DNA from 3 places in the Vibrio sp. QJM3NY_15 genome. Region 2 is predicted to be linked to each of the others. Evidence: predicted binding sites of a transcription regulator. Region 2 holds the regulator's gene; each other region holds the start of a gene.
The links. The regulator MetJ, encoded in region 2, represses methionine synthesis genes. The targets are predictions, from matches to a motif close to TTAGACNTNTANANGTCTAA.

Region 1 (7,484 bases), 610 kb from region 2:
GACTGGGGCGGTCTCCTCCCAAAGAGTAACGGAGGAGCACGAAGGTGGGCTAAACACGGTTGGACATCGTGTGGTTAGTGCAATGGCATAAGCCCGCTTGACTGCGAGAATGACAATTCGAGCAGGTGCGAAAGCAGGTCATAGTGATCCGGTGGTTCTGAATGGAAGGGCCATCGCTCAACGGATAAAAGGTACTCCGGGGATAACAGGCTGATACCGCCCAAGAGTTCATATCGACGGCGGTGTTTGGCACCTCGATGTCGGCTCATCACATCCTGGGGCTGAAGTCGGTCCCAAGGGTATGGCTGTTCGCCATTTAAAGTGGTACGCGAGCTGGGTTTAGAACGTCGTGAGACAGTTCGGTCCCTATCTGCCGTGGGCGTTGGAAAATTGAAAGGGGCTGCTCCTAGTACGAGAGGACCGGAGTGGACGAACCTCTGGTGTTCGGGTTGTCATGCCAATGGCATTGCCCGGTAGCTAAGTTCGGAATCGATAACCGCTGAAAGCATCTAAGCGGGAAGCGAGCCTTGAGATGAGTTTTCCCTGGCGCTATAAGCGTCCTAAAGGGTTGTCGTAGACTACGACGTTGATAGGCAGGGTGTGTAAGTGCTGCGAGGCATTGAGCTAACCTGTACTAATTGCCCGTGAGGCTTAACCATACAACACCCAAGGGGTTTTGTGGACTCAATAGAAAGACCAGACCTTGAATGAGTTTGAAGAGAGACTTTTAAATCAGTTTTCCGAATTTTAAAATTTGCTTGGCGACCATAGCATTGTGGACCCACCTGATTCCATGCCGAACTCAGAAGTGAAACACAATAGCGCCGATGGTAGTGTGGGGTTTCCCCATGTGAGAGTAGGACATCGCCAGGCTTTAAATTAAATCTTTAGGTTGACCGACCTGGAGATATGGACGCTCACTTAGTGAGTTGACCACTGCGGAGTGGTAGTTCAGTTGGTTAGAATACCGGCCTGTCACGCCGGGGGTCGCGGGTTCGAGTCCCGTCCACTCCGCCACTTATTCGATAACCTCGCCTAGTGCGAGGTTTTTTCGAATCTGAAATAAGATAAAGTTTTAGGGGTGTAGCTCCAATTGGCAGAGCAGCGGATTCCAAATCCGCGTGTTGGGAGTTCGAATCTCTCCACCCCTGCCATATTTAAGGCTCTAGCAGAAATGCTAGAGCCTTTTTACTTTCTGAATCTAATTACGCCATTAGCAAAGCAGCGGATTCTCCGGCTTACCAAAATAGCGCGTGTTGGGAGTCTAAACTTCTACTCCTGCCACATACAAAGCCTCAGCAGAAATGCTATGGCTTTTTTACGTCTGTTGCTTCTTCGAAGCAATGTTGGGAGAACTAGGCGTCCTCCTAACTTGCCAGTCTGGTTGAATCTCCGGAGTGCCGACTCAGTCCTCCTCTGGCATATTTAAGGATCTAGACTGCACGTCCCGGTAGAAATACTAGACCCTTCTTGCTACTGCATCAGATGTTTTATAGATAAGTTTCGGTTCTAGAACATTGGTGTGCGAAGCTTTAACTCTAATTACAATTCCTCTTCGATCGTGGTTCTCTTTCTACACTTTATTATGCTTTCAATGCTTCACTTGAAAAGAGGGCCATGTATCTTTACTCGAATGTACTCAAACTGGTGGTTGCTTGTTGGCTAGTTTGGGAGCATTAGGTACAACAAAGAGTCGTGATTGCATAAACAGTCATGACGCTTAAATATAAAGGGGGCAACTTGTAGGATAGAGAGACGTGCTTACCGATGGACACAGGTACAAAAAAGGCCGCTTATACTAAGCGACCTTCGATTATATTTTTCGGTGTTAATCCAATTCTTTCTCAGCTTGTTTCGCTTTCTCTATCATAGGAGTAATTGTCGAACCTTGAACTAATATTGAGAACACAACAACAGCGTATGTCATGACAAGGATAATCTCTTTAACATCAATTGACTTGTCTTCAATAACCCAAATGCCTGAAGGGATTGAAAGTGCCATTGCTAGAGCTAGACCACCACGCAAACCGCCCCAGGTCAGGATCTTGATTGACCAAGGGTTGTAAGTTCTAAAACGTTTAAATCCAATATAAGACAAGAAAACACTTAGGTAGCGTGCACTTAGTACTAGAGGGACTGCGAATGCCATTAAAATCCAGTCTTCTTGGTGGAATTTGAATAACAGCATCGACATACCGATCAATAAGAACAATACGCCGTTTAAGAACTCATCGATTAACTCCCAAAAGTGATCTAGGTGATCCTCACTCTCTTTCGAGAATCCAATAAAGCGAGTCCAGTTACCAATCATGATACCTGATACCACCATCGCTAATGGTCCTGATACATGTAGAACTTCAGCAAATGCATAACCAGCAGTTGGGATGCCTATAGTTAATAGCAACTCCATTGAGTGATCATCGGTATTGCTGATTAGGTAGTGGAATACCAGACCTAAAACAAAACCGTAAACGATGCCGCCAATCGCCTCTTGGACAAATAACATTGTCACACTACCAACTGTCGGAGCCTCTGTTCCGAATGCAATGGTAAAGAGTGTTACGAAGATGACTAGGCCAAAACCGTCGTTGAATAGAGATTCTCCCTCGATTTGAGTAGAGATTCGTCTGGGAGCATCGAGTTTCTTTACTATGGCTAATACGGCAATTGGATCGGTTGGAGATATAAGAGACCCAAACAGTAAGCAATAAATCAGGTCAAATTGAATACCGATAAATTGACAAAACCCATAGAGCACAAATCCAATAAAGAAGGTTGAAAACAGTGTTGCACCTAATGCTAATACAGTTATTTCCCACTTCTGATCTTTTAAGTTTGGTAGTTTAATCCCCAAGCCGCCCGCGAAGAGTAAGAAACCTAATATTCCTTTCAGGAGGAAGTCTTCAAAGTTGATGCTGGCAACTGTCTCTGAGGCGATGTCTGCCAATTGGAACCAATTGTTTTGTCCTGCAATGATAATCAATAGAGATAACATCATTGAGCCAGCTGTAATGGCGATGGTTGTCTGCATTTTACCAATTTTGGTATTCACGAAAGCAATAAGCATGGCTGCAGCGGACAAGAAGCATAAGGTGTAATAGACCGACATTGGGATTCCAATATGTAACAAAGTATGAAAATTAATTTTCGTTGTCTCATGCTTAAATAGCAAACACTTTTTGTCATAGCTTAGTAATCAATTTCCTTTTTTAGACGTCTAGACTCCTTTTTAATGTGTGATAGGATGGAGGGATAATTAAAGGAATGAGGCTGTACCGTGGGAAGTAATGTAAGGCAAAAGATTGAGGCTCTGTTAAAGCAACGAATTTTACTGATTGATGGTGGCATGGGTACCATGATTCAGGATTATAAATTGGAAGAGCAGGACTATCGTGGTGAGCGCTTTGCTGATTGGCATAGTGACTTAAAAGGTAACAATGACCTTTTGGTACTTACACAACCTAAGCTTATCAAAGGTATCCACACGGAGTATTTGGAAGCAGGTGCAGATATCCTCGAAACCAATACCTTTAATGCAACAACCATTGCTATGGCCGACTATGATATGGAAAGTCTTAGCGAAGAAATTAACTATGCTGCTGCTAAACTGGCTCGAGAAGCGGCAGATGAATGGACAGCGAAGACGCCAGAGAAACCTCGTTTCGTGGCGGGTGTTTTAGGTCCAACTAACCGAACTTGTTCTCTCTCCCCAGATGTTAATGACCCGGGCTATCGTAATGTGAGCTTTGATGAACTTGTAGTGGCTTATTCTGAGTCGACTCGTGCTCTTATCAAAGGTGGGTCAGACCTTATTCTTATCGAGACTATCTTCGATACACTTAACGCGAAGGCATGCTCTTTTGCCGTTGAATCAGTCTTTGAAGAAATGGGTATCACTTTACCAGTTATGATCTCCGGTACTATCACCGATGCATCTGGTCGAACGCTTTCCGGACAAACGACGGAAGCATTCTACAACGCCCTTCGTCATGTAAAACCAATCTCGTTCGGTTTGAATTGTGCATTAGGCCCAGATGAATTGCGCGAATATGTCGGTGAGATGTCTCGTATCTCCGAGTGTCATGTTTCTGCACACCCTAACGCGGGTTTACCTAACGCATTTGGTGAGTATGACCTGTCTCCAGAAGATATGGCTGAACACGTCAAGGAATGGGCTGAAAGTGGCTTCTTGAACTTGATTGGTGGTTGTTGTGGTACGACGCCAGAACATATACGCCAAATGGCAAAAGCTGTTGAAAGTGTAACGCCGCGCCAATTACCAGATTTACCCGTCTCTTGTCGTCTCTCTGGTTTAGAGCCATTGACGATATCCAAGGAATCTCTGTTTGTTAACGTGGGTGAGCGAACCAACGTTACGGGCTCTGCTCGCTTTAAGCGCCTTATTAAAGAAGAGCTATATGATGAAGCTTTGAGTGTGGCTCGAGAGCAAGTTGAGAACGGCGCTCAAATTATCGATATCAACATGGATGAAGGGATGCTAGACGCTGAAGCGTGTATGGTTAAATTCCTAAATCTATGTGCATCTGAGCCTGAGATCTCGAAAGTACCAGTCATGGTCGACTCTTCAAAATGGGAAGTTATTGAAGCGGGTCTGAAATGTATTCAGGGTAAAGGCATCGTCAACTCTATCTCATTGAAGGAAGGGAAAGATAAGTTTGTCGAACAAGCGAAACTGGTTCGCCGATATGGTGCAGCGGTTATCGTGATGGCGTTCGATGAAGTTGGCCAAGCTGATACTCGAGAGCGTAAGGTTGAGATTTGTACTAATGCCTACAATATTCTGGTTGATGAAGTGGGTTTCCCACCTGAAGATATTATTTTTGACCCGAATATTTTTGCTGTGGCAACGGGTATTGATGAGCATAATAACTATGCGGTCGATTTCATTGAAGCGGTAGGAGACATCAAACGAGACTTACCTCATGCAATGATCTCTGGTGGTGTATCTAATGTTTCATTCTCATTCCGAGGTAATAACTACGTTCGTGAGGCTATCCACGCAGTATTCCTATATCACTGTTTTAAAAACGGTATGGATATGGGTATCGTAAATGCTGGGCAATTAGAGATTTACGATAATGTGCCTGAGGATTTGCGTGAAGCCGTTGAAGATGTGGTTCTAAACCGCCGAGATGACTCCACTGAGCGCTTGCTAGACATCGCGACTGAATATCTAGAACGTGCAGTGGGGAAAGTTGAAGATAAATCTGCTTTAGAGTGGCGTACCTGGCCAGTAGAAAAGCGCTTAGAACACTCTTTAGTGAAAGGTATTACCGACTTTATTATTGAAGATACCGAAGAAGCTCGTGTTAATGCCTCCCGCCCTATCGAGGTGATTGAAGGCCCATTAATGGATGGCATGAACGTGGTTGGTGACCTCTTTGGTGAAGGTAAGATGTTCCTTCCTCAAGTGGTGAAATCTGCACGTGTTATGAAGCAAGCAGTAGCCCATCTAGAACCATTTATTAATGCAACCAAAGATGTTGGTGCGACTAACGGAAAAATCTTACTTGCGACCGTAAAAGGTGATGTTCACGATATCGGTAAAAACATTGTGGGCGTTGTCTTGCAGTGTAACAACTACGAAATTATCGATTTAGGCGTGATGGTTTCATGCGAAAAAATCCTTAAGGTCGCTAAAGAAGAGAACGTCGATATCATTGGCCTTTCGGGTTTAATCACTCCTTCATTGGATGAGATGGTTCATGTGGCTAAAGAGATGGAGAGACAAGGCTTCAAACTGCCTCTTCTGATCGGTGGAGCAACCACATCCAAAGCGCATACAGCCGTTAAGATTGAACAGAACTACTCTGAGCCTGTGGTCTACGTAAACAATGCTTCACGTGCGGTGGGTGTATGTACCTCATTGCTATCTAACGAATTGAAGCCTGCATTTGTCGAGAAGTTGGATATTGATTACGACCGTGTGCGAGATCAGCACAATCGTAAGAAACCACGTACCAAGCCTGTTACGCTTGAGCGCGCTCGAGCTAATAAAGTGGCGATTGATTGGAGAGCTTATACGCCGCCGGCCCCCGCTAAGCCTGGAGTGCACATCTTCAATGATTTTGATGTTGCGACTTTACGTCAGTACATCGACTGGACTCCATTCTTTATGACATGGTCGCTAGTCGGAAAGTACCCTGCAATTCTTGCTCATGAAGAAGTGGGCGAGGAAGCGAAACGCTTATTCAAAGATGCGAATGATTTATTGGATCGAGTACAGAAAGAGAAGTTACTTGAAGCTCGTGGGATGTGTGCGATGTTCCCTGCCAACAGCGTTGGCGATGATATCGAAGTGTATACCGATGAATCTCGTACTGAAGTGTTAAAGGTTTTGCACAACCTTCGTCAACAAACCGAGAAGCCAAAAGGTTTTAACTACTGTTTGTCTGATTATATTGCTCCGAAAGATAGTGGTAAAGCGGACTGGATTGGTGGCTTTGCGGTGACTGGTGGTATAGGTGAGCGAGAGCTTGCTGATGAGTACAAAGCCAACGGTGATGACTACAACGCAATTATGATCCAGGCGGTTGCTGACCGATTGGCTGAAGCGTTCGCTGAATACTTGCATAAAGAAGTGAGAAAGGACATTTGGGGCTACTCGCCGGATGAGGATTTGTCTAATGACGATTTGATTCGCGAGAAGTACCAAGGTATTCGTCCAGCTCCGGGTTACCCTGCTTGCCCAGAACATACCGAAAAAGGTACGTTGTGGGAGTTGATGGACGTTGAAAAAGCGATCGACATGTCACTAACCACGAGCTACGCAATGTGGCCTGGTGCTTCAGTGTCTGGTATGTATTTCTCACATCCTGATGCTAGATATTTTGCAATTGCACAGATTCAACAGGATCAAGTGGATAGCTATGCCGACCGTAAAGGTTGGGATATGTTGGAAGCTGAGAAGTGGTTAGGTCCAAACATTAACTAGTTTGAATCTATGACGAACTTTGATTCGTAACGTAAAAAAGAGAAAGGGTTGCTTAATAGCAACCCTTTTTGTATCTGTAATTTAGTTATTTATCTGTCGATGATAAACGGACTATCTATTCAAATAACTCTTGATGAAGTTTTTGAATCGCCAACTTAGACACAGATTCATCTAGCAAGAAGCATAGGTTGTGTGGGCTTGCTCCGTAACAAATCATACGTAGGTTGAAATCTTCTAGAGTGCCGAATACCTGCTTTGCATAGCCTTTGCTTTCGCTCATGTTGTTACCAATAAGAGCAACAAGGCATAGGTCGTGTTCAATATCCACGGAACACAGTTCTTCAAGCTCAAGGCGAGCGGCTTCTGGTAACTCAGGGGCACCACCAGATGTATCGGTTTGATCGAGTGTCAGTGAAACACTGATCTCTGAGGTAGTGATAAGATCGACCGAGATCTTATGTTTAGCAAGGATCTCGAACACCTTCGCCAAAAAGCCATAGGCATGGAACATGTTAGCGCTGCGTAGCGT
Region 2 (7,484 bases):
TTTCTTCCATCTTCTCACTGCTTGGTGGAAAGAATTCAAATGACACATTGATGTTGTCAGAAAGCTCTGCGATATTCTGATTCAAAGCGTCGATATGGCCTGCGTGTGTGTATCCCATCTTACTCTCCCTGTGGCAAAAGCAACCACTAAAAATCTTAAATCTTAAATCCTTCGAACGCCGTTTAGACGTCTATATGTCTGTAGAATGTATTGAATACGATTTAATGTCAACAGATCCATTATGAATTTTTCTCAAGTAGATCGTGAGTAAAACTCAAGTAGTTAGATGGCTCGCAAAGCAGAAATAATGTAGAAAAAAGGCTGAAAAACACATCGTGCTTTCAGCCTTGTTTATCTTAGTGAATAGTATGACATTTAGGCACTAAACCAACCGATCTGAGTATCAGAACAGGCTAGACATTCTGTTTAGGTCAGATTGAATTGCGCCAGCTGTTACTTCACGACCAGCACCCGGGCCACGAATAACCAATGGATTATCTTTATACCACTTACTCTCAATCGCAAAGATGTTGTCGCAAGGCAGTAAGTTCGCCAGAGCGTGTTCTTTAGATAGCGCTTCAACGCCTACGGTAGCTTTACCATTCTTCTCCAAACGCGCGACGTAACGCAGAACCTTCTGCTGAGAATGTGCTTTTTCTAAACGTTCAGCTAACTCTTCGCTCAGCACAGAGGCCTTATCAAAGAAGTCATCAACGGATAGGTCTTGTAACTCTGCAGGTACCAATGATTCTACTTTCACGTTTTCAGGTTCAATATCTAACCCCGATTCACGAGCCAGAATCACTAGCTTACGCATCACGTCTGAGCCATCGAGGTCAGCGCGAGGATCGGGTTCAGTGAGGCCTTGCTGCCACGCTAAGTCAACCAACTCACTGAATGGCACCGTGCCATCGAACTGTTGGAACAACCAAGACAAGGTGCCCGAGAAGATACCCGATAGCGCGATGATGTCATCGCCGCTTTCACGCAGGTCACGTACCGTGTGGTTAATCGGTAAGCCAGCACCTACTGTCGCGTTGTACAACCAATGACGGCTGATCTTAGCGAAAGCATCTTGCACTTGATGGTAATACTCGCTTGATGCAGAACCTGCCACCTTGTTAGCCGAGATCAGGTGAATACCTTGTTGTGCGACTTGCAGGTATTTTGCTGCAAGCACAGGGCTCGCCGTGACATCTAAAACAACCGCTTCATCGTAGCCCTGAATAGAACCTAAACGTTCTAGCCAGTCGTTGCCGTTATTGGCAATCGCTTCGTCATCAAAGCGTTTACCAACTGAAGTCGCGTCAATGCCTTGGTCGTCGAACCAATAAGTTTGGCTATCAACCACCGCAACTAATTCAAAGTTCATTCCACGACGCTTTTCAAGTTCCGCTTTTTGCTCAGCAAACAGGCTTAACCAACTTGAACCAATGTTGCCCTTGCCACATAAAGCAATCGCAACACGCTTCTGCGCTTGGAACAATTGAGAGTGAATGCCTTTCACTAGGCTTGATGTTTCACTCTTACGAATCACAGCGACTAAGCTCAAGCCAGAGTTCGCTTCTGAGATGAATTCAACCGGTGAGCTCTTGAGCTGCTGGTAGAAACCGTAGCAATGGTTCGGGTTCTTAGTCACACCCGCACCTACCGCCGCAATCAGAGAGAAACCTTCTTTGAGCTTAATCTCAGCTTCAATCGCGTGGTCTTGTAGATATTCCAGAGCGCCACCAGCGATCTCTTCTGTGTAAGCAAGACGCAAGCAGTGCTGATCCGGTTCAAGTTCATAAGCAAGCGGCTCTAATTGAGCGCGCTTAAGCCCTTCAAGGACTTCACTCTCTAGACGATCGAAATCATGACCGTGACCAAAGGTCAGCTGCACGATAAGAACTTCATCTAAAGAGGTAATAATTTTTGCACCACGACCCGATGCCAGTACACGCTCTATCTGTGTAGAGCCAGCTTCTGGCTGATAGCTGCAGCGTAAGCTTAAATCCATAGCACTTTGAGCAACAGGCTGTAACGTTCGGCTATGAAGCACTGGAGCCGCTAAACGAGCTAACTCACTCGCTTCATCAAGGCGAAGCAGAGGCAGTAAACATGCATCCGAAACCAAGCGAGGGTCAGCGCTGTATACGCCTGCCACATCACTCCAAATCGTCACACGTTCAACTTCCGCCAAAGCACCAATCACAGTTGCTGAGTAATCCGAGCCGTTACGACCTAGCAGTACCGTTTCACCTTCAGTGTTTTGAGCCATAAAGCCGGTAATCACCACACGACAATGCGCATGCTGCGCTAGAGCTTCTTTAATCAGAGGATACGAGCGAGCACGGTCAACTTCAGGTTGAGCGCCCGCTTCTGCACGTAAAAAAGCACGAGCGTCTTGAGCAACTGCTTGTAAGTCATGCTGGCACAACAAAGTCGCCAACAAACGTGAAGACCAAATCTCGCCATGACCAAGCACTTGCGCTTTTTGTGCTTCGCTCAAGGGAGCAGTGAGCTCACCCAAAGCGGTAAATTCTTGTTGGATGGTTGCCGTTAGTTGAGAAGCGGCTTCGCCTTCAAGCAATGCTTCAATCAGTTCAAGTTGGAACTGACGAAGGGTTTGTAGGCATTCATGCGCAATACGACCATCTTTGTCGAGCGCTTCAACAAACTCAATCAAGCGGTTAGTTGTTTTACCCGCTGCTGATACAACGACTAAATCCGTTGCTGATGAGTATTCTCTAAGAATGTTGACTACGCGTTGGTAACATTCAGGATTCGCTAGACTGCTGCCACCAAATTTATGTAGCTGGCGAAAGGTTGCCATTATTAACCCTCCCCTTCAGCGATAAAGCCTTGTGTTCTTTCGAAAGCTTGCTTGAGATCGTCGATGAGGTCTTCTGCATCTTCAAGACCAACAGAGAGGCGCAGTAGTTGTTGAGAAACACCCGCTTCTGCTAGAGCTTCTTCGCCCATCGCACGGTGAGTCATCGACGCAGGGTGACAAATCAAGCTTTCAACACCACCCAGTGATTCAGCCAAAGAAAATAGCTCTAACTTATCGACAAAATATTTAAGTGCTTCAAAAGAGCCCGCGAACTCAAAGCTCAGCATAGAACCAAAGCCCAACTGCTGTTTCTTCGCGATCTCGTGACCCGGATGTTCAGGAAGGCTTGGGTGGTAAATTGTACCCACCAGATCTTGTTGTTGCAGAGCCGTCAGAATTTCACGTGAGCTTTCTTCGTGAACACGCATACGCGCACCTAGCGTACGAATACCACGTAGAGTCATATAGCTATCAAATGGTGTGCCGGTTGCACCAATACAGTTGCCCCACCATGCTAACTCTTCAGCGTGTTCTTCAGTTTTCGTCACCACAACGCCACCAATAACATCTGAGTGTCCATTGATGTACTTGGTGGTTGAGTGGATAACAAAATCAGCACCCAGCTCTAAAGGCTTTTGGAACACAGGCGTCAAAAACGTGTTGTCGACAGCAACCAGAGCACCCACTTCTTTCGCTTTGCGGCAAGTTTCTGCAATATCAACCACACGAACCAATGGATTCGATGGTGTTTCAATTAAGATCAACTTTGGCTTAAGCGCGATCGCTGCATCCAGCGCGGCTTGATCCGATTGATCAACAAACAGAACTTTGAAGTCACCTTTAAGTGAGCGTGTATTAAACAGACGGTAAGTGCCACCGTAGCAGTCGTGAGGTGCGATAATAAGATCATCGCCACCTAAGAAAGCAGAAACCCATAAGTTAAGCGCCGAGGTACCACAGTTAGTGACAACCGCGCCTTTACCAGACTCAAGCTCAAACAGTGCCGTTTCTAATAAACCACGGTTTGGGTTACCAGAGCGGGTATAATCGTACTTTGGCACTTCACCAAAAGCGGGAAACCCATAGTTAGTCGAAAGATAAATAGGTGGGACAACAGCATGGTGTTGCGTGTCTGACTCGATGCCAGTACGTACTGCGATGGTTGCTGGCTTCCGGCTGCTCATAGGTGCTTCCTTACAAGTTTTGCGTCTGAGAATCACAGCTGCTTGTCGGCATTTTGCGGCTGTGTTAGATATATGTTATTCACTTTACTTTCATAAACGTGAGACGTCAACACTTCTAGACGTCTATATGTCTTTGCTTATGGCAGTAAATCCCGCTAAAATCACCACTATTAATTTATTCTAACAACTAAAGTGATGAAGGTACGCAATGGCCGACTGGAATGGTGAATACATAAGCCCATATGCTGAGCATGGAAAGAAAAGCGAACAAGTAAAGAAAATTACAGTTTCTATCCCTCTAAAAGTGTTAAAGGTTCTTACTGACGAGCGTACTCGCCGCCAGATTAACAACCTACGCCATGCAACAAACAGTGAGCTACTGTGCGAAGCCTTTCTACATGCGTACACAGGCCAACCACTACCAACGGATGAAGACCTTCGTAAAGACCGTCCAGACGATATCCCTACTGAAGTGAAAAAACTGATGACAGAGATGGGTATCGAGTTCGAAGCGTTTGACGAAGAATAAAAACAACTCAGTCACTGCCTTCAATATTGATTCGCGATAACTGAACCCTATTTGTCACATCAACCACTATGCCCTCTATGACTGCGCAGTGAATGATAGACATAAAAAAACCGACTCCTAATGGGTCGGTTTTTTATTATTCTTTTTCGCTCAATAGAGCAACTGCTATAACAAGCTATTGAGCTATTGAGCTATTGAGCTATTGAGCCATGTAGTTAGCAGGCATCTCAATACGAGCCACGCCAGACTCAACCGCCGCTTCCGCAACAGCTTTTGCAACGCGAGGAAGTAGACGTGGGTCCATTGGCTTAGGAATGATGTAACCTGTACCAAACTCCAATGCAGTCTCACCCGCAGCAGCTAGTACTTCAGCTGGAACTTCTTCTTTTGCTAACTCACGAATCGCCTTAACTGCAGCTAGCTTCATCTCATCATTGATTTCGCTTGCACGCACGTCTAGTGCACCACGGAAAATGAATGGGAAACAAAGTACGTTGTTTACTTGGTTAGGGTAATCACTGCGGCCTGTACCCATAATTAGGTCAGAACGAACTTCGTGGGCAAGCTCAGGCTTGATCTCTGGATCTGGGTTTGAACATGCAAACACAACAGGCTTATCAGCCATCAGCGTTAGTGCTTCAGCTGGTAATAGGTTAGGGCCTGATACGCCCAAGAACAGATCAGCGCCTTCGATAACATCTTCAAGTGTGCGCTTATCAGTGTTGTTTGCGAACAACGCTTTGTATTCGTTTAGGTCATCACGACGAGTGTGGATCACACCTTTACGGTCAAGCATGTAGATCTTCTCGCGCTGAGCGCCACACTTAATCAGTAGCTCCATACATGCTACAGCCGCTGCGCCAGCACCTAAACAAACGATCTTACACTCTTCAAGTTTCTTGCCCTGAAGTTCGATCGCGTTCAGCATACCCGCTGCCGTTACAATCGCAGTACCGTGTTGGTCATCGTGGAATACAGGTACATCACAACGCTCGATCAGGCGACGTTCAATCTCAAAACAATCTGGTGCTTTGATGTCTTCTAGGTTAATACCACCGAATGTATCTGCGATATTCGCAACCGTATCAACGAACTCATCGATTGTGCGGTGTTTTACTTCAATATCGATAGAATCTAAACCAGCAAAACGCTTAAACAGTAGCGCTTTACCTTCCATTACAGGTTTAGAAGCAATAGGACCAAGGTTACCTAGGCCAAGAATCGCAGTACCGTTAGAGATAACAGCAACCATGTTGCCCTTACCTGTGTATTTATAGACGTTATCAACGTTCTGTGCGATCTCGCGAACAGGCTCAGCCACGCCTGGGCTGTATGCAAGTGCTAGATCTTCTGCAGAGTTTGCAGGCTTCGTCAGTGCTACGGCAATTTTGCCTGGAATTGGGAACTCATGATAATCAAGAGCTTGCTGACGGAATCGTTCTTGAGGCGATAATTCTTGAGAGGATTGGTCTTGGCGGCTGTCTTCAGACATAGGTGTAGGTTCCTAGGATATTATTATTTGGGGGATCTTGTTCATGTTAATAGATGTACTTCAAAGTTCCTAGGTGGTTAAAGCCTCTGTCTCATTAAAAAACGAGATTTCACTACTAATAAGACCAGTGAGCAGTTGAAATTACTATCGCTTGTTGAACTTTCGAGCGGATTTCTAGGGAAGCGTGATTCAGGGGAAAGTGTTGGAGCTAAACTCAAATCGACAGCCTATCGTCGAGATAAGCGAAGAGTGTTATTAAAGTCAGGGGTTTCTCAAATTTCAGGCAACAAAAAAGGACACCGAAGTGTCCTTTTTCATGTCTAAATAGCGAGAATTACTTCTTGCTAGAAAGAGCACCGAAACGCTTGTTAAAGCGATCTACACGGCCGCCTGTATCTACGATACGTTGCTTACCAGTGTAGAATGGGTGACATTTGTCACATACGTCTAGGTGAATACCATCTTTACCTAGAGTAGAGTTGAATTCGAATGTGTTGCCGCAAGAACAAGTTGCTGTTACTGCTTTGTATTCTGGGTGGATTCCAGCTTTCATGGGATAACCTCAATTAGGCCGTGTCGCCATCCGATTCTAAGCCGGACACCACACGTTGTTAAAAAATAAAATAAAGACACCGCAGCATCACTAAAAAGCGATAAAGCCATACCTTTAAGGCGCAGTATAGTAATGAATCTGTGAGGTAGGATCAACTGATTTGATACATTTTTCACCAACACAGTCCTTAAACCCTCTATTAAGCGTTATTTTCTGGCTCCAGTAGCATTCAAGCCTCAAGTAAGCTCTGTCATCTAAACTGCTCCTCGAATTTAACGCCCTTATCCATTAGACTGTTCGCTCTCGTCAACTCAGATAAAGCCGTCCCTTTATGCGTCCAATGATTGCCCGTGTGGCACTGCCTGTTCCACTCGACAAGCAGTTCGATTACAAGATTCCTAGCCACCTATTTCCGATTATTGGCGGTCGAGTCTCTGTGCCTTTTGGACGACAAACCTTAACCGGTATCGTGACGGCTCTGGTTAACGAATCAGAATTCGAGCTCGACAAGCTCAAGCCTATTAAAGCCTTATTAGACAACCAACCCGTTTGGCCTGAATCGGTCTACTCACTCTTGGTATGGTGCAGTCAATTCTATCAGTACCCACTGGGCGAAACCTTGGCTAACGCTCTGCCTAGCGCTTTACGAAAAGGCAAAGCTGCCGATTTCGCAACGCTTGTTGAATGGCAACTGACCCCATCAGGTAGAGATCAACTGATGCAAGGCTTTGGTCGCGCAGTCAAACAAGCCAAAGTCATGCACATGCTTGAACACGGCGCAGTTCCTCATCAAGAGTTCATTGATGAAGAGGTGGGCAGCGCAGTACTGAAGACGTTGGAAGAAAAAGGCTGGATTGAGTCGGTAGAAAAAAAACCGAAGCGCAAGCCATGGCCAGTGGAACTCGAAAACG
Region 3 (7,484 bases), 1.0 Mb from region 2:
CATGTCGTATGCAGGAATCTTTGCTTTGCCATACATAGGGTGAGGAACACGCTTGTAAGCAAGGCCAAACACATAATCCATCTCTTCAGTTGCAAGAGGAATTGGCGCTTGGTTTACCCATAGCTCGCGGTCACCGTGGCGTTGAATAAGAGCACGACCTGAATACGGGTTGGTCTCTAGATGTAGAATGCGGCTAGCGTGAGCGTAAAGAATACGGTCGTTATTGAGCTTTTCGAAACCAGGGATACGAACCGCGGTTGTTTTTGCATCGTGACGAGAAGGACGAATCGTAATTGGCTGTGCTTTTACTTCTTCTTTTTCATCTTTCTTGGTATCACATTGCGTTTCTACTTCGTACGGGTTAACCGGAACGTAGGCTTTGTTCGGTTTTTCGATACGAGAAGAATCGATAATTTTGTAACCTTCAGGCGCTGCAGGCAGGTTGATTGCAGTACCGCGAATATTTGTCAGCGTTGACATATCTTCGCCGTCGGCAATTCGGTGTGCGACTTCAACCAGTGCTCGTTCAGCGTTACCGAAAAGAAGAATGTCTGCTTTCGCATCAAACAAGACAGAGCGACGAACTTTATCAGACCAGTAGTCGTAGTGCGCAACGCGACGTAAGCTTGCTTCAATACCACCAAGAACGATTGGCGTGCCTTTGTAGGCTTCACGACAACGTTGAGAATAAATCAGAGTTGCACGGTCAGGACGCTTACCACCTTCATTGTTTGGTGTGTAGGCATCGTCGTGACGAAGTTTGCGATCAGAGGTGTAGCGGTTGATCATGGAATCCATGTTACCCGCAGTGATGCCGAAGAATAGGTTAGGTCTACCTAGTTCCATGAACGCATCTTTACTGTCCCACTTTGGTTGAGCAATGATGCCCACGCGGAAACCTTGAGCTTCAAGCAAACGGCCAATGATAGCCATACCAAAGCTCGGGTGATCGACATAAGCGTCACCAGTTACAATAATAATGTCACAGCTATCCCATCCAAGAGCATCCATCTCCTTTCTACTGGTAGGCAAAAAGGGTGCTGTTCCGTAGCACTCGGCCCAGTATTTTTTGTGTTCATGAATAGGAGTGATATCGCTGTACATATTTCAACCTCTGATTTTTGAGGCGGGAATTATAGCGGCATGAGGCTAGACTAGCCAGTAGAACATGCCCCTGTTAGTTCTGGTGTCTTTCTGGATTCAGTCGCTAACGTCCACTCGCCACACCATAAAACAGCATAGTAGAAGCGTTGAGTCGTGTCGCTAATTTGTGATTTTGATTAGTGTTCGGGGCAGTTTTTGATATTATTCGCGAAAATAAGTCTGAATAAGTATCTCCACAATGGTCGAATCATTATTAGTACAATTTGCTCCCATGCTATTAGGAGCCCAACTGATCTTAACTTTAATCTTAGTGAAGGGTGATATTTGCCCTGGTCAACGTGGCCGTATTCACAAGATGTTACCTGCGATTGGCGTGCTTTGGCTTGCTGTTGCTTCATTAAGAATTGAAGCGTTTCTGATCGTATTCGCTATCTTCTATTTCTATTCTCAAGTTCAAACTAAGAAGACACGTGATTCAGGCCCTATCTGGGTGATGTATCTTGCGTGTGGTTTGGCGTTGTCATACGTTGCTATTCAAGCAAGCGAACAGGTAAAACCCGTCGGTATTATTGCGACTGTGTTGCTGGTGGCTTTACTGGGTGCTTCTTTCGGACATTTACTGCTGACTATCGCAAGAACGCGCTTACAAGCATTTCACCGCGTTCTGCCTGTTGTGGGCGTATTAAGTGGCATGCTGGTGGTGTTGGCGACCGTGATTAATGTTTATTCACTGTCTGAAGCGCAACTAGAACCTGTTATTTCAACCTTGTTGTTTAGCTTTGCTTTGCTTATCTCTTCTATCGTTGTTTGGTGTTGGCATTTGCTGTTTGTCAAAACACCTGAGAAGTTGCAGTTAACGATAGCATTGCTGATGTTATTAGCGTCAGTGATTGGCTTAACACCGGTTTGGGCGTTGTAAGAGGTTGTCGAGCTCGTGAAACTTTTAGTCGATAAATTCCGTGCTAGCGAAAGAAGTGTGATCTGTTTTTAAGCACGCGGCTGGTAAGCGTTCTAAACTTAATTCTAATCGTGTGTTCGTTAGGAGTTCAGGATGGATTTAAGCAACGTCAAAGGTTTCGATAGCATTATCTTGCTCGGGATCGTCAACGAAAAGCTTCGTTTGGAATGCGATAGTTTTGAAGAGCTGGTCAGCATGTATGAAATGGATATAGAAAGTGTCGTCGGTAAGCTCGATATGCTTGGCTATCAATACGACCCACTGACGAATCAGTTCAAGTCTTACTCAAGATAAGCTCACAATGAGAGTTTCTTCTATCGTGAATTAACACTCATTGCCTGTTGTCGGTATTGGTAATAAAAAAGTCACAGATAATCTGTGACTTTTTTTGTTTCTGGCGTTTACTTATTATGCTTCACACAGGCTTGAACTCACCCAGTAATGAATCACTTAAACGACCTCAATCCCATCTAGGTGACTCTTACTCTGCTGTCTTGCCGTACTAAAGAAAGCCTGCAGATAACGTTTGTCTTTCTCAGAGTTTCTTACCGCAGCAAACAATCGTCTTGAAAGTCCGTTGCCCAATGGTTTACTAGCGATTAACCCTTGTCTTGAAAACTCACTGATCGCCCAATTAGGTAAGGCTGCAACCCCTAGACCTGCTGATACCATTTGCACCAACATTAATGTGTTGTCTGCTTGTTTCCATTTCTTCGGCTCTACGCCTGCCGGTTGCAAAAAGTGCTTCACAACATCAAGACGCTGCTTTTGAACTGGATAAGAGAGCATCGTGATATCGCTAAGATCTTGCGGATCGATGCTTGGTTTTTCCGCCAGAGGGGAGTTAATAGCGGTGATTAAACGCATCTCAAAATCAAAGAGCGGTTCGTAATGGACCTCTGAACGCGGCTGAATGTCTGAGGTGATCACCAAATCCAATTCCCCAGCCATCAAAGCCGGTAAAGGTTCAAAGCCGAACCCTGACGAGAAATCTAGCGTCACGCTTGGCCAAGCAACTTGGTACTCTTTCAAAGCGGGCATTAGCCATTGGAAGCATGAGTGACATTCGATCGCCATGTGCAACCGACCATTCACATCCTCTTTCAGGCTCGCCAACTCATTCTCTGCTTTAGCAATCTTTGGTTGTATCTCATCCGCGAGCTTAAGCAAGATTTCACCTTCAGAGGTGAATTTCACTGGCCTAGTTTTACGCAGGAAAAGCTGACCGCCAATACGCGCTTCAAGGTCTTTCAATTGATGAGAAAGCGCCGACTGAGTCAGGTGAAGAGAGGTCGCAGTGGCTGTTAACGATCCGCTGTCTCTCAAGGTGGTCAATGTTCGAAGGTGTTTAAGCTCTATCATGAGTATTCCTCATATTCCCTAAGCCAATTCAATATTTCTTAATAATCACCCTACGGTGTTTTTGATCTTTTGTAAACGTCTAGATGTCCAGATGGATTTAAACTGTTCATCTTTGGATGATTCAAGATGAATATTATTAATAAACAAGATGAATATTTGGACGTTGTCCATAGATCGGATTAAGGAGATAGTTTAGCCATCCAGACGCCTTTGTGGGAAAGTGAAATCATCAAAGGCAGTCTGACCGGAAATTAAAATTATCGAATAAGGAAAAGACTCATGACGACAACAACGCATATTCTTGGCTACCCACGTATCGGCGAGAAAAGAGAACTCAAATTCACGCTCGAGAAATACTGGCGCGGTGAAATCGATCAATCTGAGCTCAAGCAACTCGGCAGCGAATTAAGAAATCGTAACTGGAATGTACAAGCTGACGCGAATCTTAGCTTTGCAACTGCGGGTGACTTCGCATGGTACGACCATGTTCTGACAACGACATTACTTCTAGGCCACGTGCCAAAACGCCATGCTGGTGGTTCTGAAGATGAAAAAGCTTTCCCTGATTTAGATACCTTGTTCCGCGTTGGTCGTGGTCAATCTCAAGTTCAATCTACTTGCTGCGGTGGTACGCATACGTCGAATGATGGCACTAAAGACAGTTCGGCTGCTTCCGACATGACTAAGTGGTTCAATACCAATTACCACTACATTGTTCCTGAGTTCAGTAAAGGCGACACCTTTGAGGTGAGCTGGCCACAACTGTTTGACGAAGTGAACGAAGCGATAAAAGCAGGACACAAAGTTAAGCCTGTACTTCTCGGCCCACTGTCATATCTGTACTTAGGCAAAGAAGTGGAAGAGGGCTTTGATCGCTTAACTCTATTGCCTCGCCTTCTTACTGCCTATCAAGCGATTTTGGCTAAACTTGCCAAGCTGGGTGTTGAGTGGGTTCAAATCGATGAGCCCATTCTATCTCTGGAACTTGAGACTAAGTGGGCTGATTCATTCAAGTTGGCTTATCAAGTGATTCAAGGCGATGTGAAACTGCTGCTTACCACTTACTTTGATTCGGTGACTGACACGCTAGATAAAATCGTAGAACTGCCTGTCAACGGCTTACACATCGACTTGGCTGCAGCACCGCAGCAACTTGATGAAGTGGTAAACAAGTTACCGGAAGATTGGGTACTTTCTGCAGGGGCGATTAACGGTCGCAATGTGTGGCGTGCTGATTTGGCCACACAGCTGGAGCTGCTACAGCCAGTGAAAGAGAAGCTAGGAGACAAACTGTGGGTGGCAAGTTCATGTTCGCTGCTGCACAGCCCAGTGGATTTAGAGTTAGAAGATTCGCTCAGCGAAGAAGTGAATAGTTGGTTTGCCTTCGCAAAACAGAAAGTCACCGAGGTGAGTTTATTGGGGGCTGCGTTAGATGGCGATCATAATGCCATTTTAGCGTGTGAGACGTACAGCCAACCAATTGTTGCTCGTAAGAGTGCGACTCATGTGAATAAGCCTCAGGTACAAGAGCGCCTTAATACCATTACTAAAGCGTTAGCAGATCGAAGTGCGCCTTATGCAGAACGTGCGGCGCATCAGTCTGAAGTTCTTGGCTTACCACTGTTACCAACCACAACGATCGGTTCATTCCCACAAACAGGTGAGATCCGAGTTCAGCGTAGTGCTTACCGCACTGGTCAATTGAGTGAAGCGGAATACACCAACGCACTAAAAGGTCACATTGCGGATGCGGTCAAACGTCAAGAAGCCCTTGATTTAGATGTGCTTGTGCATGGTGAAGCTGAGCGTAATGACATGGTGGAATATTTCGCAGAAAACCTAGCCGGCTTCCAAACGACTAAGTTTGGTTGGGTACAAAGTTACGGCTCTCGCTGCGTGAAACCAGCAATTGTGGTGGCGGATATTGAGCGTGAAAAACCGATGACGGTGGAATGGTCTACCTATGCTCAATCTCTGACTTCAAAGCAGATGAAAGGCATGCTTACTGGGCCTGTCACTATCTTGTGTTGGACATTCCCACGTGAAGATATCTCGCGTAAAGAGATCACCAATCAATTGGCGTTTGCGCTGCGCGATGAGGTGTCGGATTTGCAAGACGCAGGCATTAACATTATTCAAATTGATGAGCCTGCTATTCGCGAAGGTTTGCCGCTGAAAAAGCGCGACCATGCCGAATACTTAGAGTGGGCAGTGGATGCTTTTAAGATTTCAGCAGCGAGTGCCAAGCCAGAGACTCAGATCCACACACACATGTGTTACAGCGAGTTCAACGAGATCATTGATTCAGTGGCTGCGCTAGATGCCGATGTGATTACCATTGAGACTTCTCGTTCGAACATGGAACTACTGAAAGCGTTTGAAGAGTTCAACTACCCGAATGCGATTGGCCCCGGTGTTTACGATATTCACTCGCCGAACATTCCTTCAGAAGAGTGGATTGTGGATTTACTTAAGAAAGCGGCAGAAAAAATCCCAGCAGAACGTTTGTGGGCAAACCCAGATTGTGGATTAAAGACACGCAACTGGGCAGAGACAGAAGCAGCACTAACTAACTTAGTTTCGGCGACTAAGACACTGCGTAAAGAGTGGGAAGCCGCAGAAGCTTGAGCATAACTAATACTAGGGTTTGCTTACCCGCTAATCCACGATGAACTACAAAAAAGGCCTCGCAAATGCGAGGCCTTTTTGTTTAATGCTTGTTCGAATATCGAATCTAGCTGCTGCTCTGGCAAGTATCTTTGCTGATCAGCTTCTCAACCATCAATTGTCCGCGAGTGTTGCGAATCTTGATGTTGTAAGCCAAGCCCATGTCTAGGTTTGCTCTTACTTCTGAGTTGGTGCAGTAGCTATTCACACTCATATCTACAACTTGGTTTAAAGGCTTAGCACCTTTTGCATCTTGGTTGTAGATCATCATGATCTCAATCACGGTGTTTTTCGCAAGTACACGCATGACTGACAGTGGGCCATACTCAATCGGCAGGCCAGCAGATAAAACGCCAGCACGGTGTTGTGCCATCATTTCAAGCTGTCTTTGTTTGTCTTGCTCGCTTGAAGCACAGCCTGCAAGCAGAACCGCTGCCAGTGAGCCAATAATCCATTTTTTCACGTTAAAATACTTTCTTGAATGGTTTTACAATGACGTTTTGGTAGACGCCAGCATCAATGTACGGGTCTGCGTCAGCCCATGCTTGTGCGTCTTCTAAAGAGTTGAACTCAGCGATCACAGTAGAACCTGTGAAACCCGCTTCACCAGGGTTATCTGAATCGATAGCTGGCATTGGACCTGCTGTTAGAAGTCGACCTTCATCGTGAAGTGTTTGTAGGCGTTCTAGATGTTGTGGGCGAACACTTAGGCGTTTTTCTAATGAATTTTCGACGTCTTGAGAAAAAATCACGTACCACATGTTGAGATATCCTTATGTTACTTCACTGAATTAGAGCGATTAAATTAGTTATCTGGCTAATTTACGCGAACTAATGGGTATTGGAAGAGCTAATGATAAGAAATTGTGAAATGGTGCGGCAGAGTGAGAAGGTCTTTAGCATTTTTAATCGAAATGACTAAAGACCTTTGAGAGAGATAAGGTCGCCGAAGGACTATTTGTTGATTGGGCGAGGTTTACCGCTTTCGTCTACTGCAACGTAGTTGAATGTCGCGCCACACACCTTGTAGCGGTCACCGATGCCGTGATCAAGTACCGGCTTAACCCATACTTCTAGGTCGATATTCATCGAGCTACGACCAATCTTGGTGCAGTCGCCATAGACACAGACTACATCGCCAACCGACACTGGCTGTTTGAATTCGATGCTTGATACTGACACGGTGACTATTTTTCCGTTTGAGATCTCTTTAGCCAATATTCCGCCAGCCAGATCCAGTTGAGACATTATCCAACCACCGAATATTTGACCTGCTGCATTGGTATCAGAGGGCATCGCCAAAGTGCGAAGAAGTAAAGAACCAATCGGGTTCAAAGTTGATTGAATAGTCATTGTTGTACTCTTAATGGTATTGATTGTTTTAAATTTAAAT

Region 1: a site for MetJ is predicted at 3,210-3,229, ahead of metH (methionine synthase). Genes of this name have one in related genera too.
Region 3: a site for MetJ is predicted at 3,496-3,515, ahead of metE (5-methyltetrahydropteroyltriglutamate--homocysteine S-methyltransferase). Genes of this name have one in related genera too.

Annotation. Positions count from the first base shown of each region.
Region 1 covers NZ_CM173517.1:315,985-323,468, forward strand. The annotation lists rRNA gene AC3CKG_RS01465 (23S ribosomal RNA) at 1-659, shown strand, start outside; rRNA gene rrf (5S ribosomal RNA) at 758-873, shown strand; tRNA gene AC3CKG_RS01475 (tRNA-Asp) at 941-1,017, shown strand; tRNA gene AC3CKG_RS01480 (tRNA-Trp) at 1,078-1,154, shown strand; gene AC3CKG_RS01485 (cation:proton antiporter) at 1,829-3,109, opposite strand; gene metH (methionine synthase) at 3,278-6,955, shown strand; gene lysC (lysine-sensitive aspartokinase 3) at 7,071-7,484, opposite strand, start outside.
Region 2 covers NZ_CM173517.1:3,351,505-3,358,988, forward strand. The annotation lists gene metF (methylenetetrahydrofolate reductase) at 1-118, opposite strand, end outside; gene AC3CKG_RS15120 (bifunctional aspartate kinase/homoserine dehydrogenase II) at 404-2,815, opposite strand; gene AC3CKG_RS15125 (O-succinylhomoserine (thiol)-lyase) at 2,818-3,999, opposite strand; gene metJ (met regulon transcriptional regulator MetJ) at 4,208-4,528, shown strand; gene AC3CKG_RS15135 (malic enzyme-like NAD(P)-binding protein) at 4,728-6,020, opposite strand; gene rpmE (50S ribosomal protein L31) at 6,355-6,573, opposite strand; gene priA (primosomal protein N') at 6,905-7,484, shown strand, end outside.
Region 3 covers NZ_CM173517.1:2,319,763-2,327,246, reverse strand. The annotation lists gene AC3CKG_RS10390 (YgiQ family radical SAM protein) at 1-1,011, opposite strand, end outside; gene AC3CKG_RS10385 (hypothetical protein) at 1,343-2,023, shown strand; gene AC3CKG_RS10380 (DUF4250 domain-containing protein) at 2,156-2,356, shown strand; gene AC3CKG_RS10375 (LysR substrate-binding domain-containing protein) at 2,513-3,424, opposite strand; gene metE (5-methyltetrahydropteroyltriglutamate--homocysteine S-methyltransferase) at 3,704-6,052, shown strand; gene AC3CKG_RS10365 (GspS/AspS pilotin family protein) at 6,159-6,554, opposite strand; gene AC3CKG_RS10360 (YciI family protein) at 6,556-6,852, opposite strand; gene yciA (acyl-CoA thioester hydrolase YciA) at 7,046-7,444, opposite strand.